DNA from 2 places in the Aestuariirhabdus haliotis genome. Region 1 is predicted to be linked to the other one. Evidence: predicted binding sites of a transcription regulator. Region 1 holds the regulator's gene; the other holds the start of a gene.

Region 1 (7,379 bases):
GCCCGCATCTCTGCCGCGGCTTTATTGGTAAAGGTAACCGCCATAATACTGTATGGGGATTCACCCTGACCGACCAACCAGGCAACCCGGTTGACCAGGACTCGCGTCTTTCCGCTACCCGCGCCGGCCAATACCAGGTAATTACCGGGGTTTGCGGTCACTGCCCGCTGCTGAGCGTCATTGAGTGACGCCACCTGCTGATTTAGGTTCATCAATATCCTGCCGTGGGGTTCCCGCTTGCTGCGCTGCTATTACTTGGGTTTAAATGGGGGATTGGAATGACTAAGAGCCCTATAATAACAAAAGCTGGTGCCGCAGGCTCTTAACGGCGCACAGCAATCCAACAACTCGAGCGCTTCATGATCAACGCGATCCGGCGATTGCTGCCAAAATCTGGCAACAACGCATCCCGGGACAGCAGTAGCAAAGGCCAACGGGCGGCCAAACTCTCTATCTATAAGCTGCAGCAACTGCATCAGCTGCACCGCAACCTGCCCTGGTTGGTTATCTGTGGCATCCTGCTCGCCAGTGCCTTCTTATGGCAACACCTCAACGCCTACAGTTTTTTGCTTATTTGGGTCTGGACAACCCTGCTGATGCTGATGCGCTACAATCTGGCTTTGCGCTTCCGTTATCGTACGGAAACCAGTATTGGCCATTGGCCGATCTTATCCTGTGCTCCTGCCCTGCTCGGCGGCTCCAGTGTGGCCATTTTCCTGGTACAGCTGATGCCGAATCTGAGCTTTGCCCTCGCCGGTGTCGTCTATCTACTCTTGCTAGCGGCCATGCTCACCGCCATGGCGTTTTATGCCGTGTATCCACCCGCCTTTTTTTGTTTTGCCATCAGCGCGATTTTACCGCTCGTCGTAGAACTGCTGTGGCAAGGTGGCCAGGACTCGCAACTGACCTCTCTGGGACTATTACTGGCTACGGCCCTGATCAGCTACGCCAACCTGTCGATCAACCGCTTTCTGCTCAAACGATACCAGCTACTGGAACGCAACGACCAGCTGCAACTCAGGCTTCAGCAATCCCAACGTGAGCTAACCCGTAGCCAGCGCCAACTGAGCGACCGAGAAACGGCTATTCACTCGGATGTTTCCGAGGATAACGATAAACAACAGGCTGTGCGTCTTGGCAAGCAACTACGCCGTGCCCGACAGACTGCGCAATTAGCCGAACAGCGACTAGCACTGGCCCTGGAAGCGGCCGACCTGAGCCTGTGGGAATGGAACCTGAGCCAAGACCGTTTTATTCAACCCCAGGCCATGGAAATGCTGGGGCATCGTCTTACGGGACATCAGGGATTTGTAGACAGCCTTAAACCCCTGACCAACGAACAAAATCTGCTACGCCTTAAGGAAACCATGCAAGGTTTTCTCAACGGCGACAGTATGGAATACCTGGTCCAGTTCCGGGCTCGTCACAGCAACGGACAATGGATCTGGCTGGAAGATCGAGGGCAGGCCACCGCCTGGGATTCCCAGGGCCGCATCATTCGAATGACCGGCACCCGCCGCAATATTACAACCGAAAAGCAGCAACAGGCTGAAAGCGAACTGTTTCGTCTGCTCAGCATGCTAACCAATCAGGCCGTATGCTTGCTCGACAATCGCTACCGATTCTTGCAAGTAAACCCCAGTTTTTGTGAACTGACCGGTTACCGCAACGCCGAATTGATTGGGCGCAAATACAACGAAATTTCTCGACATCACGATCCACTGTTTTATCAGGAAATTGGCGAAAAACTCCATCAGCAAGGCTTCTGGAGCGGAGAAATTTTAGAATACCGCAAGGATGGCAGCGCCTATCCGGTGTCAGCCAGTTATACCCTGGTTGCTGATCCCCAGAGCGATAATCACCACTGCCTCGGCATTTATAGTGACCTGTCCGACAAGCAAAAAACCGAAGACCGACTGCATTTCCTGGCCAGCTTCGACAACCTGACCGGGCTTGGCAATCGGGATCTGTTCTTACGCCGCCTGACCAAGGCAACCCAGCAGGGTAAGGCCCTGACACTTATCCTGCTCAACCTTGATCGCTTCAAACAGATCAATGAATCACTCGGCCATGAGGTGGGCGATCAATTGCTGGTGCAGTTCTCTAAACGCTTACGAACCTTCGCGCAAGAAGCCGAGCTGGTAGCACGGACAGGTAGCGATGAATTCGCACTTCTGTTACCCGGCGACCCGGGATTGGGCAGCTTAATGCACTTCACCGAGCAACTGCTGCACAAAGCAGGGCGTGAATACCGGGTCGGCAACCACGACCTGTCGGTTTCCGTAAGCGCCGGCATCAGTCGCTTTCCGCAGCAGTCCCGCGATGCTCCCACGTTACTCCAGGGCGCCTCCCGAGCCCTGATCGAAGCCAAGAATTTCGCCGGCAATCATTTCCATTTTTATACCGATGAACTGGCTGATAAAGACCAGCAGCTGCCTCTGCTGGAAAGCGCCTTGCGCAAGGCGGTGGAGAATAAGGAGTTTGAAGTTTATTACCAGCCCAAGCTGCATCTGGCAACGGGCACCATTCAAGGGGTAGAGGCCCTGGTTCGCTGGCAGCACCCGCAACTGGGGCTCATCGAACCCGAGCGTTTTATCTATCTCGCCGAAGAGAATGGCCTGATCAACGCCATCGGTGAACAGGTACTGGAGCAGGCATGCCGCCAAGCCAAAACATGGCTGGATGAGGGCAGCGGTGAGATACGCGTATCGGTTAACCTGTCGGCGCAACAACTGCGACAAGGCGATGGTTTCTCGGTCGTGGAGCGCACCCTGAAAAAAACCGGATTGGACCCTCAGTTACTCGAACTGGAGCTGACCGAAAGTATTCTGTTGGAGGAAAACTCGCGCATCAGCAACAGCATCCACCGTATTCGCGAACTGGGCGTGAGTATCAGTATTGATGACTTTGGTACAGGATACGCCTCCCTGAGCTATCTGAAGCGCTTTCCTGTTACGGCCCTTAAAATTGATCGCAGCTTTATCAGTGGCATCCCTGACAATGAAAATGATTGCACCATTACACGAGCCATCATCGCCATGGCGATGAGTCTCGACCTCAGGGTAGTTGCCGAGGGTGTCGAACATCCACAGCATGCCGAGTTCCTGCGTCGCAGCGGCTGTGATGAGATTCAAGGATATCTGATTAGTAAACCGGTCACTGCAGAAGAATTATCGGCCTTGCTAAAAGGCGAGCCTATTTCAGTTTAGCGTTAAACCGCCTTACTGATCGGCACACACATTTCCAGATCAAAATGGCAGCTAAACGTACTGCCTTTGCCTGGCGCGCTACGCACAGACATCACACCCCTATGACGCAGCAGCACATGTTTGACGATCGCCAGCCCGAGCCCCGTACCGCCGGTTTCAATTGAGCGACTCGAATCCACACGATAAAAACGCTCCGTCAACCGGGGAATATGAATCGGATCAATGCCAATGCCTTTGTCCTCAACCGATAAGTGAGCACCTTTCTTGTCCTGCCACCAGCGCACTTTGATCTGACCTGGAGACGGTGTGTACTTGACAGCATTCAACACCAGATTTGAAAAGGCACTGTGCAGTTCCGGCTCCTGACCCAGCAGCACCGCCTCTTCGTCGCATTCAAGCTCAATGCGCTCCGGGTCATCGAGCAGCTCGGCGGCATCCTCAATGATACGGTGCAGAAGGGGATGCATCGGCACCTTGCGTTGATCGATACCTTCATCACCACTTTCCAGACGCGACAACAGCAACAGATCGGTCACCAGGTTGCCCATACGTTCGGTCTGTCGACTCATTTGACCTACGGCTCGTAACCAATGATCCGGGATGCCTTCTGAATGCTGCTGCAGGGTTTCCAGATAGCCTCGAATGACCGTGAGCGGCGTTCGCAGTTCGTGGGAAACATTACCCACAAGATCCTTGCGCATCTGTTCCAGGTGATGCAAGCGGGTCACATCACGAACCACCAGTAAACGTTCCCCTTTACCGAATCGGGTAATCAAATATTGCAGTCGCCGTTGATCATCAACCGGGGAATTCAGTTCCAGCGGCTCGCGATAATCACCTCGAGAGAAGTATCGGGCAAAGCGCGGGTCCCGGATCAGATTGGTCACACGCTGGCCACGGTCTCCGGGAGAGCGCAAACCCAACAAACGTTCGGCGGCATCATTCCACCAGTCCAACGCACTATCGGCGTCCACCATAACCACCGCATCGCGTAAGGCAGAAGTGGAATCCTGCACCCGTTTTATGACCGAACGCAACCGCTCACGAGCACCAAGATTACGCTGTTGCAAACGATATATATTATCGAACAGGTCACCCCAGACACCCACGCTTTCAGGCGGAGACTCCTGGCTCTGAGCATTAACGGTCAGCCATCGTAGCAAGCGTGTCAGGTTATATAGACACCAGCCAAGATAGGCGCCGATGACCAATACCAGACTCCAGCCATAACTGCCCGTCATCATCCCCAGCAGCAAACCACCGGCCAATAACCAGAGCAGATCACCCAATAGACGCTGCCGCCAGTTACGCTCCATTTCAAGTCCTGGTAGAGAATCGATAACCCGTGCCGCGCACGGTTTGAATCAACAGTTCATAACCCGCACCCAGGGCTTTACGTAAACGCCTGATGTGTACATCGACGGTGCGCTCTTCTACATAGACGTTACCACCCCACACCTGATCCAGCAGCTGACCTCGCGTGTAGGCTCGCTCCTGATGAGTCATAAAGAACTGTAGCAGGCGAAATTCTGTCGGTCCCATTTCGGCAGCATGGCCGTCGATACTGACCCGATGGCTAACCGGATCGAGCTCCAAACCCTGTACAACAATGGGTTCCTGAGGCTCATTAATCTGGCTGCGACGCAGCACGGCCTTGAGCCGGGCAACCAGCTCGCGAGGGGAAAAAGGTTTGGTGATGTAATCATCTGCACCGGTTTCAAGACCCTGAATCTTGTTGTCCTCTTCACTCTTTGCGGTGAGCATAATGATCGGTAAACCTTCGGTCACCTCATCACGCTTGAGCCGTCGGGCCAGTTCAATGCCTGTTGTTTCCGGCATCATCCAGTCGAGCAACATCAAATCGGGTTTGTGATCGACGATCATCGCCTGTGCTTGCTGGGCGTTTTCGGCCTGCAGCGTTCTATAACCGGCCATTTCCAACGCGACCGCTATCATTTCACGGATCGCCGATTCATCATCAACTATTAATATGGTTTTTGCAGTCACGGCAGTACCTGTTCCTAACGAGCAACCTGGCACTATTACAGCGGGGGATTGTTACAGTCACATTACAACTTGATGTCAAAGCGTTCGCAAGCCGTAATCAACAAACAATCCCAGGAAAATCACCAAACCTACCCAGTGGTTATTCAAAAAGGCCTTGAAGCACTCTTCACGCTTTCTGCCCCGGGTTAAACGATATTGGTAGACAAATAACCCGCAAGCCGCTGCCAATCCCAGATAAAAAGCCGGCCCCAGCACGAGTTGATCGGCCACCATCAGCAATACCAGTAAGGTAAATCCCTGCAATATCGCAATCATCGTATTATCGGCTTCGCCGAACAAGATCGCTGTCGATTTGATACCCGCCTTAAGATCATCCTCTCGATCCACCATGGCGTATTGGGTATCGTACGCCACTGTCCACATCAGGGTAGCGATATACAACAGGCCCGCCACGGGAGCGACTTCACCGTTTTGCGCCGCCCATGCCATAGGAATCGACCAGGCAAAGGCCGCTCCCAAAACCACCTGAGGCAAATGGGTATAGCGCTTCATAAAAGGGTAACAGGCAGCCAACAACAGACCACCCACGGATAAATAGACGGTCAATGGATTGGTAAAAAGCACCAGTACGAAAGCCAGACCCACCATGACTGAAAACAACACCAGCGCTTCGCGTGGCTGAATTCGACCCTGAGCAAGCGGCCGGTCTCGAGTCCTTTCTACCAGACCATCGAAATCACGGTCGGCATAATCGTTAATCACGCAGCCGGCGCTACGCATTAGCACCGTACCCAGAATAAAAATCAGCAACAGATCAAAGCGGGGCAGGCCCTCAGCCGCCGCCCACAAGGCCCAGAGAGTGGGCCATAACAACAAATAAATACCAATCGGCTTATTCAGCCGGGTCAGGGCGATAAAATCTGGCAGTCGAGGGTAGCGCTCAAGAATCCATTGCATGGTATCGGGGTATCTTGGAAATCGGGATAGGGCGCGAGGCTCGCGCCAGTCATCAATCCAAGGCAGTCTAGGGTCTCACCCGGGGGATTGCAACGCAGCTATTCGAACAACGAGGGCAGGAAGACCTCGCAAACCGATAGAGGTCGATGCCCGAGATAAAACAAGGACCGCCGCCCCCAACCAATCTGCTCGTCGTAACGATGCGGCAAGTGCGCATTGAGCTGGCTCACTGGCAGCGGAGCGATCTCTATTTCACCCCGTTCCATCGCCGGATTACCAAACAGGAAAGCGCCTAAGGGTTTGTTCTTGAGGTGCAATAAACATCGATTCGCCCCGATCAGGGTTGAATGGGGCAAAACACTGCGGGCAAACACCCTTGGCACACCATCCCCCATTAATAATACTTCCCGAATGTTCGCCATCTCACGCTGACCAATATCGAGACAATGTCGCTCGGACGGCGTCGGACGTGCCCAGCGCTGGCGAATCAACTGCACTTCGAAGCCACCCGGATAACGGCGCATCAAGCGTTGAGTCAGAGAACCACGATCCAGTAACCAGCTTCGCCAGGGCTCAGGCAAGTCGGATGTCAGAATATGACTTTGGGGACGCCATTGATTGGCGTATAAGGTTGTGAGAGGCAAACGAATACCGATTAGAGATGACAATCAGGTTAATCACTGCAACGAATAGCAGCCATGAACGGCGAAGAATTGTATCACAACTGGCTCTGTTCCCCAGCCTCTGAGGATAGATGCCAGAAAAGGCTTCACATTTTATAGTCTGACTGCTTAGATATATTTCTCGGAACTATAAAAATAACCTATAAACAAAAGGATTCTTGAGGAACTCATGCGTAAACCAGAACTAACAGCGGCCATTGCCGAACAAGCAGATTTAACCAAAGAACAGGCAGGGGAAGCACTGGCAGCCATACTCGACCAGATTAGCGGCGCGCTCAGCCGTAATGAAAGCGTCAGCCTGGTTGGCTTCGGTACCTTTAATCAACGGCATCGGGGCGCTCGAATGGGTAAAAACCCGCAAACCGGTGAAGCCATCCAGATTAAAGCCAGCAACACCATTGCTTTCAAACCTGGCAAGGCGCTCAAGGACAGCGTAAACGACGCCTGAATTCTTGCCCTGCCCCGGGTGCCGGAAGGTATCATCCGGCACCACTTCTCACAGCCACAGGCCCGATTCCTTGTT
Region 2 (7,379 bases), on a different contig from region 1:
GCTGGGCGTAGAATGGCAACAGCAGGGCGCAGAGCAGCAAGAGTGTATAGATGACAGTTCGTCGTGTTATTTTTTTTAACATTATTGAGCGGGACACCATGGCATAAAACATCATTGAGCAGGAAACAAACCGGCAGGGCGCCAGATTAGAATTATCGCCATTAGCAGGTAGATGGCGATGGAGGCCAGGGACGCTCCCAGGCTGTTGGCGGCTTCGCTACCCAGAAATAGCGCCAGCAGGCTGGGAAGAAAAGCACGTCCGAGCGTGTCGACCAGACCAACCAGCAGGGCGCCGATCAGTGCCCCCTTGATGGAACCGATGCCGCCAATCACGATCACGACAAAGGTCAGGATTAACACCCCTTCACCCATACCGACTTCAACCGACAGTAAGGGGCCCACCAATGCTCCGGATAACCCCGCCAGCATGGCCCCCAACGCAAATACCAGGCTATAAAGCAGCGCGATATTGATGCCCAGTGCACTGACCATTTCGCGATTGCTGGCCCCGGCACGGATCAGCATCCCCAGTCGGGTACGGTTGACCAGCAGGAAGAGTGCGATAGCTACCAGCAAGCCGACGCCGATAACGGCCAGCCGATAGGCCGGGTAGGGTGCGCCGGGGATCAGCTCGACGGTGTAATTCAGCCAGTCGGGCACATTCAGGTAGAGTGGCTGCGGACCAAAGAGAATTTTTGTCAGTTCATTAAAGAACAGTATCAGCCCGAAGGTGGCCAATACCTGATCCAGGTGGTCGCGATCGTAGAGGCGGCGCAAAGCGATAATTTCCAGCAGCAATCCGCACAGCCCGGCGCTTAACAAGGCCGCCAGCATGCCAAGCAGAAATGATCCGGTCAGCTGGGTCACCGCCGCGGCGCCATAAGCACCGATCATATAGAGTGAGCCGTGAGCCAGATTGATCAAGCCCATAATACCAAAGACCAGCGTCAGTCCGGCGGCCATCAAAAACAACATAAAGCCCAGCTGCAAACCGTTTAACAGCTGTTCGAAAAACAACAACATAGGGTGTTGGTACCAGAAAACAAAAACAATAAAGATGTTGAGGAGAACTCGTCTATCCCGTTCTCCCCAACGGGAACAGCGTCGGCGAGTTTAGCGCCGACGATTCGCTTACATAGTGCACTGGCTGGCGTAAGCGTCTTGATGATTGCTCAGGCCAACACCAACCACACGATTGCTTAGCACACCCTTGTCATCCTTAAAGACCTCTCGGATGTAGATGTCCTGAATGGGGTGTTGGTTGTTGCCGAAGCGGAAAGCTCCGCGCACCGAATCGAAATCGGCCTGCTTGAGAGCGCTGCGAAAGGTCTCTTTGTCATCAAGATTGCCCTGAGTGTTTTTCAGGGCCGAGGCGATCAAGCGGGCGGCATCGTAACCCTGGCTGGCATATAACGAGGGCAGGCGACCGTAAGCCTGCTGGAACGCGCTGACAAACTGGAGATTGGCCGCGTTATCGAGATCCTTGCTCCACTGGGAGCTGTTGATGATGCCCAGCGCCGAGTCGCCGGTAGCCTTGAGAATGCCCTGATCGAAGGAGAAGGCAGGGCCAAACAGCGGCGTAGAGGTGTTCAGCCCAGCCTGTTGATACTGTTTGAGAAAGCTGATGCCCATGCCGCCGGGAAGGAAAAAGAAGACCGCATCGGGTTTGGCTGCTCGCAGTGCCGCCAGTTCGGTGGCGTAATCGGTTTGACCCAGCTTGGTATAGACTTCGCCCACCACGTCACCCTTATAGAAACGTTTGAAACCGGTCAGGGCGTCTTTGCCTGCGGGGTAGTTGGGCGCCAGGATATAAACCTTTTTGTAACCCTTGTCGGTCACGTACTGACCCATGGCTTCGTGCAGGTTGTCGTTCTGCCAGGCGACATTGAAATAGTTAGGCGAGCATCCATCACCTGCCAGTTTGGATGGGCCGGCATTGGGGCTGATGTAAACAGTACCGGAGCGGGTCACCGAAGGTACGACGGCCATGGCCAGGTTGGACCAGACGATACCGGTCAGGATATCCACTTTGTCTTTTTTGGTAAGGCGCGTAGCAATCTGTTTGGCTTTGCCCGGGTTGCGGGCATCGTCTTCGATTAACAGCTCAACCGGGTATCCACCGAGTTTGCCCTGTTCCTGATCGACAGCCAGTTTGAAACCATCGCGGATATCGATACCGAGCGAAGAACCGCCACCACTGAGGGTGGTAATCATGCCGATCTTGACCGATTCGCTAGCCTGAGAAGAAGCGGCGCAAGTGAGAGAAGCCCCAAACAGTAAAAGAGGTACCATGGTGTTGCGCAGGTACTTGACCATGTTTTCATTCCTTATGGTGGTTATTATGGAAATGGTATTGTCATTATATTAACGGTGGCCGCCAAAACTGGCGGGCCCCTTTGTTTCCCATAAACTACCTGAGTTTGTCACCAGATAACAGCGCACGAAGCGCAAGGAACAGGGAATGGATAAAGAAACCCCGGTACCGAAAAAACTGCGTCAACACCGTGATGCCTCCCGGCCCGAGTTTTGGGATGTTCGCATCGAGGAGGGGGTAATGCCCTGGGATTCGGGCGTTGTGCACCAGCAGTTGGCGCACTGGATCGGCGAACAATCGTCGATCGGGCGTGTGCTGATTCCAGGTTGTGGCAGTGCCTACGAAGCGGTGGCGTTTGCCGACGCCGGCGCGACAGTGACGGCCATCGATTTTAGCGCCAGGGCGGTGGCGATAGCGCGCGAACAGGTGGGGGATGCGCCGGTGGAGCTGATCGAAGATGATGTGTTCACCTGCACAGACTTACCCGATGCTGTAGATGTGATCTATGAACGGGCTTTTCTTGCGGCATTGCCCCATGCTTTACGACCAGCCTATGGTGACTGGATGCGGCGGCATGTTCGTCCCGGTGGTCAGTTGTTGGGCTATTTCGTTTTGGGCGAGCAGGGCGGAGGTCCACCCTTTGCTATCCCGCAGCTTGAATTGAATGCGCTGCTGACAAGCGGATTTGACTGTGTACTGAGTCAGCCAGCAACCGATTCACTCGCGGTATTTGGTGGTCAGGAGCATTGGCAGATATGGCGACGTCGTGATGAGTAAAGCAGCCCGTAACGGGTGTTGTATGTGAGGAGGTCTAGTGTATGAGTAGCGAACCCGAAACCATGCTGTCTCGACTGGAGCGGGTATTTAACAGACTCTCGGATCAGGATTGGAGCTGGTGGCCGTTAGTATCCTTGCGTCCTGCACCCAATCAGCCCATAGGTCTGGGCGTTTTTTGCAAGTTAACCCTCTGCTTTGGTGGTCTTTCCAGTCTATTGGTAGTGCTATTGCTGGTGTTGTATCAGGTGCCACTGACCCCGCTTCGCATCGTCTATGCACTCTTGCTAGGCACCATCGGGTATCTGTCGATCTATGGCCTGAGCTTTTTGTGGGCCTGGAATCGACGCGCCACTCGCCTGGCGCAAACCGGGGATGGAAAAACCGCCGAGTGACAAGTAATCCCGCCCTCTAAATGGCAGAGGTTCAGTCAGCGTTCAGCTCGCTGATGAACACTGTTTGCGTCTTGGTATCCCGAAAACCCTGCCCGCTATAAAAGGCGTAACTGCGCTCACGTTGGGTGTTCATACGTACTCGCAGGCTGGTAAGTCCGCGATCAATCAGCCAGGTTCGAGTTTGTTCCAGCAATCCTGACCCAATGCCCGATCCTCTCTGTCGGGAATCCACCACCAGACTGGCGATCTCCCCAAACTCCCCTTCGGCCATGCGAAGCTCAATCGTTACATGCACGCAGCCCACCACATCGTTATTCAGGGTAGCAACGATCACCTCGCCGCCATGGCATCGAATGGCGGTTAATCGCGCCCCGATTTCCGAGGCGCTGACCTTATACCCCAGCTCCTTCAACAAATGTTGCAGTGTTCCAGCATCAGCTGCTTTTGCCGGGCGGTAAGAGATGTTGCTCATAGCAAAGTCCTTTTCTTCGGTGGCTGTTCTCCGCCTCGGTAATAACCCTTGCACTATTCGGCAAGGGTTTATAAAGCAGAGCAGTCTTTTTTCTGTCATCAATCTGTCGTCAATTTGACATCTAGGGCTTCTAGCATGACCCGAAAGTGCAGGTGCACCCAAGGAAGAGTCATTGTTGAGGCCTTCCTTACGCTAATCTTGTGCAAAGCCCCGCACTCTACGAACCGCCTGATGACACACAAGGAAACCTGAACGATGAGCCGTTTTGAAACCCAGGATGATCAGAATCATCCGGTAGAAACTACCCCGGATTTTACTCGAATGATAGACCGTGCCATGAGCCGCCGGCAGTTTATGGTGGCTAGCAGCGTAGCGGGATTGGGAGCCTTTGTGGCTGCCGCCGGGGTCACGTCTGGAGCCATGAAGGCGGTTGCCTCTGAAACGATCTCGGGTAAAAGTACGAGTAAAAAGATGGGATTCAAAGCGGTGCCCGCCAGTACCGCCGATCGCATAATTGTGCCTGAAGGCTATCGCTCGCAGGTTCTGGTCTCCTGGGGGGACCCATTGTTCGCCGACGCGCCGGCATTCGATGCCTCAGGGAACGCACATTCTGAAACGCAGCTGCGCCAGTTTGGTGACAATAACGATGGCATGAGCCTGTTTCCACTGGCGGATGATCGAGCCCTGCTGGCGATCAATAATGAATACACCAACTACGAGTACCTGTTTTCCCATCAGGGCAAATTGATGACCGCCGATGATGTGAAAAAAGCGCAGGCGGCGCACGGTGTCTCTGTGTTGGAAATCAAGCGTACTGACGGCAGTTGGCAGTTGGTGCAGAATTCCCGTTACAACCGCCGGATTACCGCCAATACGCCGATGGAGATTACCGGGCCGGTCTCGGGTCATCCCCTGGTTCAAACCGAAATGGACCCCGAAGGCAAGGTGGCCCTCGGCACTTTTAACAACTGCGCGAATGGTGAAACGCCCTGGGGAACCTACCTGACCTGTGAAGAAAACTTCAATGGCTACTTTGGTACCGAGCAGAGCGATTTTGTCCAGAGTGCCGATCAAAAGCGCTATGGCATCGGCGCCAGGGATGCGGGTTACCAATGGCACCGTTTCGATTCGCGGTTCGATCTCGCCAGGCACCCCCAGGAGCCTCATCGTTTTGGTTGGGTGGTTGAAATTGATCCCATGGATCCCACCTCGACACCCAAGAAGCGAACAGCATTGGGGCGCTTCAAGCACGAGAATGCGGCGCTGACAGTCAATGCCGATGGCCATGTCGTGGTTTATCTGGGTGATGACCAGCGGGGAGAGCACCTGTATAAATTTGTCTCGAAGGGCAAGATCGACAAAACAAACCCCGGCGCCAATCGGGATTTACTGGAGCAGGGTACGCTTTATGTGGCTCGCTTTGATTCGCAATCCGATCAGCTAAATGGTCAGGGAGAGTGGCTGGAGCTGACCCATGGCAAGAACGGGCTGACCCAAGCCAATGGTTTTGCTGACCAGGCCGAAGTGTTGACCTTTGCCCGTCGCGCCGCTACACAGGTCGGAGCCACTACCATGGATCGTCCTGAATGGGTTGCTGTGCATCCTTCCGGTAAGTCTGTGTGCTGTACATTGACCAACAACAAGCATCGAGGCACCAAGGGCAATCAGCCGCTCGACGGCGTTAATCCCCGGGCAAAAAATCACTACGGTCAAATTGTGCGTTGGCATCCAAGCGGCGGTGATCACCGGTCTGCCACCTTTGACTGGGATCTCTACCTGTTGGCGGGTAATCCGGTCGTGCATCCGGACGGTTTGTACGGCGGCAGCGACCATATCAACGCCGACAATATGTTCAACAGCCCCGATGGACTGGGTTTTGATGCCGAGGGCCGTTTGTGGATTCAAACCGACGGCAAGTATTCCAATCAAGGGGATTTTGCCGGCATGGGCAATAACCAGATGCTCTGTAGCGACCCTGAAACGGGCGAAGTTCGCCGCTTCCTGACCGGGCCGGTTGCCTGCGAGATCACCGGTCTGGCCTTTAGTCCGGATTACCGGACCCTGTTTGTGGGGGTTCAGCATCCCGGTGAAGAACTCTCGCCTTCACATTTTCCGGCCGGCGGTGATAGCAAGCCACGTTCATCTGTGATGGTTATCACCCGTGACGATGGTGGCGTTATCGGCGCCTGAGCAGACTGTAGCGGTGGCGCCTGCAACGCCTTAGAGCGGGATAGAAGTGCGACCATATATAGCCGACACTGAGACCCTGTTATCTTTTGATGGCGGGGTCTCTGTTTTTTTACAGTTAAGGTTTTGTTACCGATTACGCTAAAATGCCAGAGTACCCATGGCGGTGTCTGGTGGCCTAACGCTTCCGGCATCGCCGATTTTGTTATCCCTGGCATCAGGAAGCCTTATGAGTTCGCAGCAATCCGAGTTTTTGACCACCAAAGAGTTGGCCGAACTACTGCGTATCAAAGAGCGAAAGGTTTACGATCTGGTCTCTGCCGGGGAGGTACCCTGTACCCGGGCGACGGGAAAACTGTTGTTCTCCCGTGCGGCTGTTCTGCAATGGGTGGCGAGCAAAGCAGAAGGAGGCACAACTCAAATCCGTGAAGAGGCAACCGCTCATCGCAGGCCAGAACCTCCTGGGGTATTTCTGGGCAGCCATGATCCTTTGCTGGAGTGGGCATTACGAGAGTCGGGTGCTGGCCTTGCCATGTTGTTTGAATCCAGCGAAGAGGGGTTGGAGCGTTTTGCTCATGGCGAAGGGGTCGCGACCGGTTTACATCTGCTGGATGGTGCGAGCCAGCAATGGAATCACCCGCAGATTAAGGCGCGTTTTGCCCGAGAGCCTTTGGTACTGGTTGAGTTTGCCCGCCGACAGCGAGGCTTGATAGTCAGCCAGGACACCGTCGGGGCAGTTCAGGGGATTGAGAATTTACAAGGCTTGACCCTGGCCTGTCGCCAGCCCGGAGCCGGGAGTCAGCGTTTGCTTATGCAGTTGATCGAGCAAGCGGGGCTGACACCAGATGAGTTCACATTCAGCCAGGTTGCCCACAGCGAAGCCGATGCCGTCTTGATGGTAAACCAGGGCAAGGCCGATGCAGCGCTGGGATTACAGGGTTTAGCGGAGCAATATGGTTTGGCTTTTGTGCCGGTGCTGGAGGAGCGTTTCGATCTGCTGGTAGACCGAAAGTCCTGGTTTGAGGCGCCGATGCAGCGTTTTGTCAGGTTTTGCCAGAGCGCGGTTTTCTCGGAGAAGGCCCGCGAGTATCAGGGGTATGATGTCAGTGGTTTTGGCTCGGTCTGGTATAACGGCTAGCGAAATTGCAGCGCGGCTTTTCTGGTATCGCTCGTTCTCTATGTCGTTGTGTCAAAGTTAAGGCAACTCTGATTAATTCGGGCGAACAAAAAAACCGGA

The links. Region 1 encodes PhoB, which activates phosphate uptake and scavenging genes when phosphate is short. Its sites were predicted from a motif close to TGTCATANNNNTGTCANA; they were not measured.
Region 2: a site for PhoB is predicted at 4,049-4,066, ahead of MIB40_RS17945 (PhoX family protein). Genes of this name have one in related genera too.

What each region holds. Positions count from the first base shown of each region.
Region 1 covers NZ_JAKSDZ010000001.1:300,581-307,959, reverse strand. The annotation lists gene uvrD (DNA helicase II) at 1-212, opposite strand, end outside; gene MIB40_RS01535 (bifunctional diguanylate cyclase/phosphodiesterase) at 360-3,209, shown strand; gene phoR (phosphate regulon sensor histidine kinase PhoR) at 3,212-4,525, opposite strand; gene phoB (phosphate regulon transcriptional regulator PhoB) at 4,527-5,216, opposite strand; gene ubiA (4-hydroxybenzoate octaprenyltransferase) at 5,292-6,173, opposite strand; gene MIB40_RS01515 (chorismate--pyruvate lyase family protein) at 6,272-6,841, opposite strand; gene MIB40_RS01510 (HU family DNA-binding protein) at 7,026-7,304, shown strand.
Region 2 covers NZ_JAKSDZ010000059.1:3,376-10,754, forward strand. The annotation lists gene MIB40_RS17915 (branched-chain amino acid ABC transporter permease) at 1-82, opposite strand, end outside; gene MIB40_RS17920 (branched-chain amino acid ABC transporter permease) at 112-1,023, opposite strand; gene MIB40_RS17925 (ABC transporter substrate-binding protein) at 1,132-2,316, opposite strand; gene MIB40_RS17930 (methyltransferase domain-containing protein) at 2,462-3,091, shown strand; gene MIB40_RS17935 (hypothetical protein) at 3,133-3,483, shown strand; gene MIB40_RS17940 (GNAT family N-acetyltransferase) at 3,515-3,955, opposite strand; gene MIB40_RS17945 (PhoX family protein) at 4,211-6,145, shown strand; gene MIB40_RS17950 (helix-turn-helix transcriptional regulator) at 6,372-7,280, shown strand.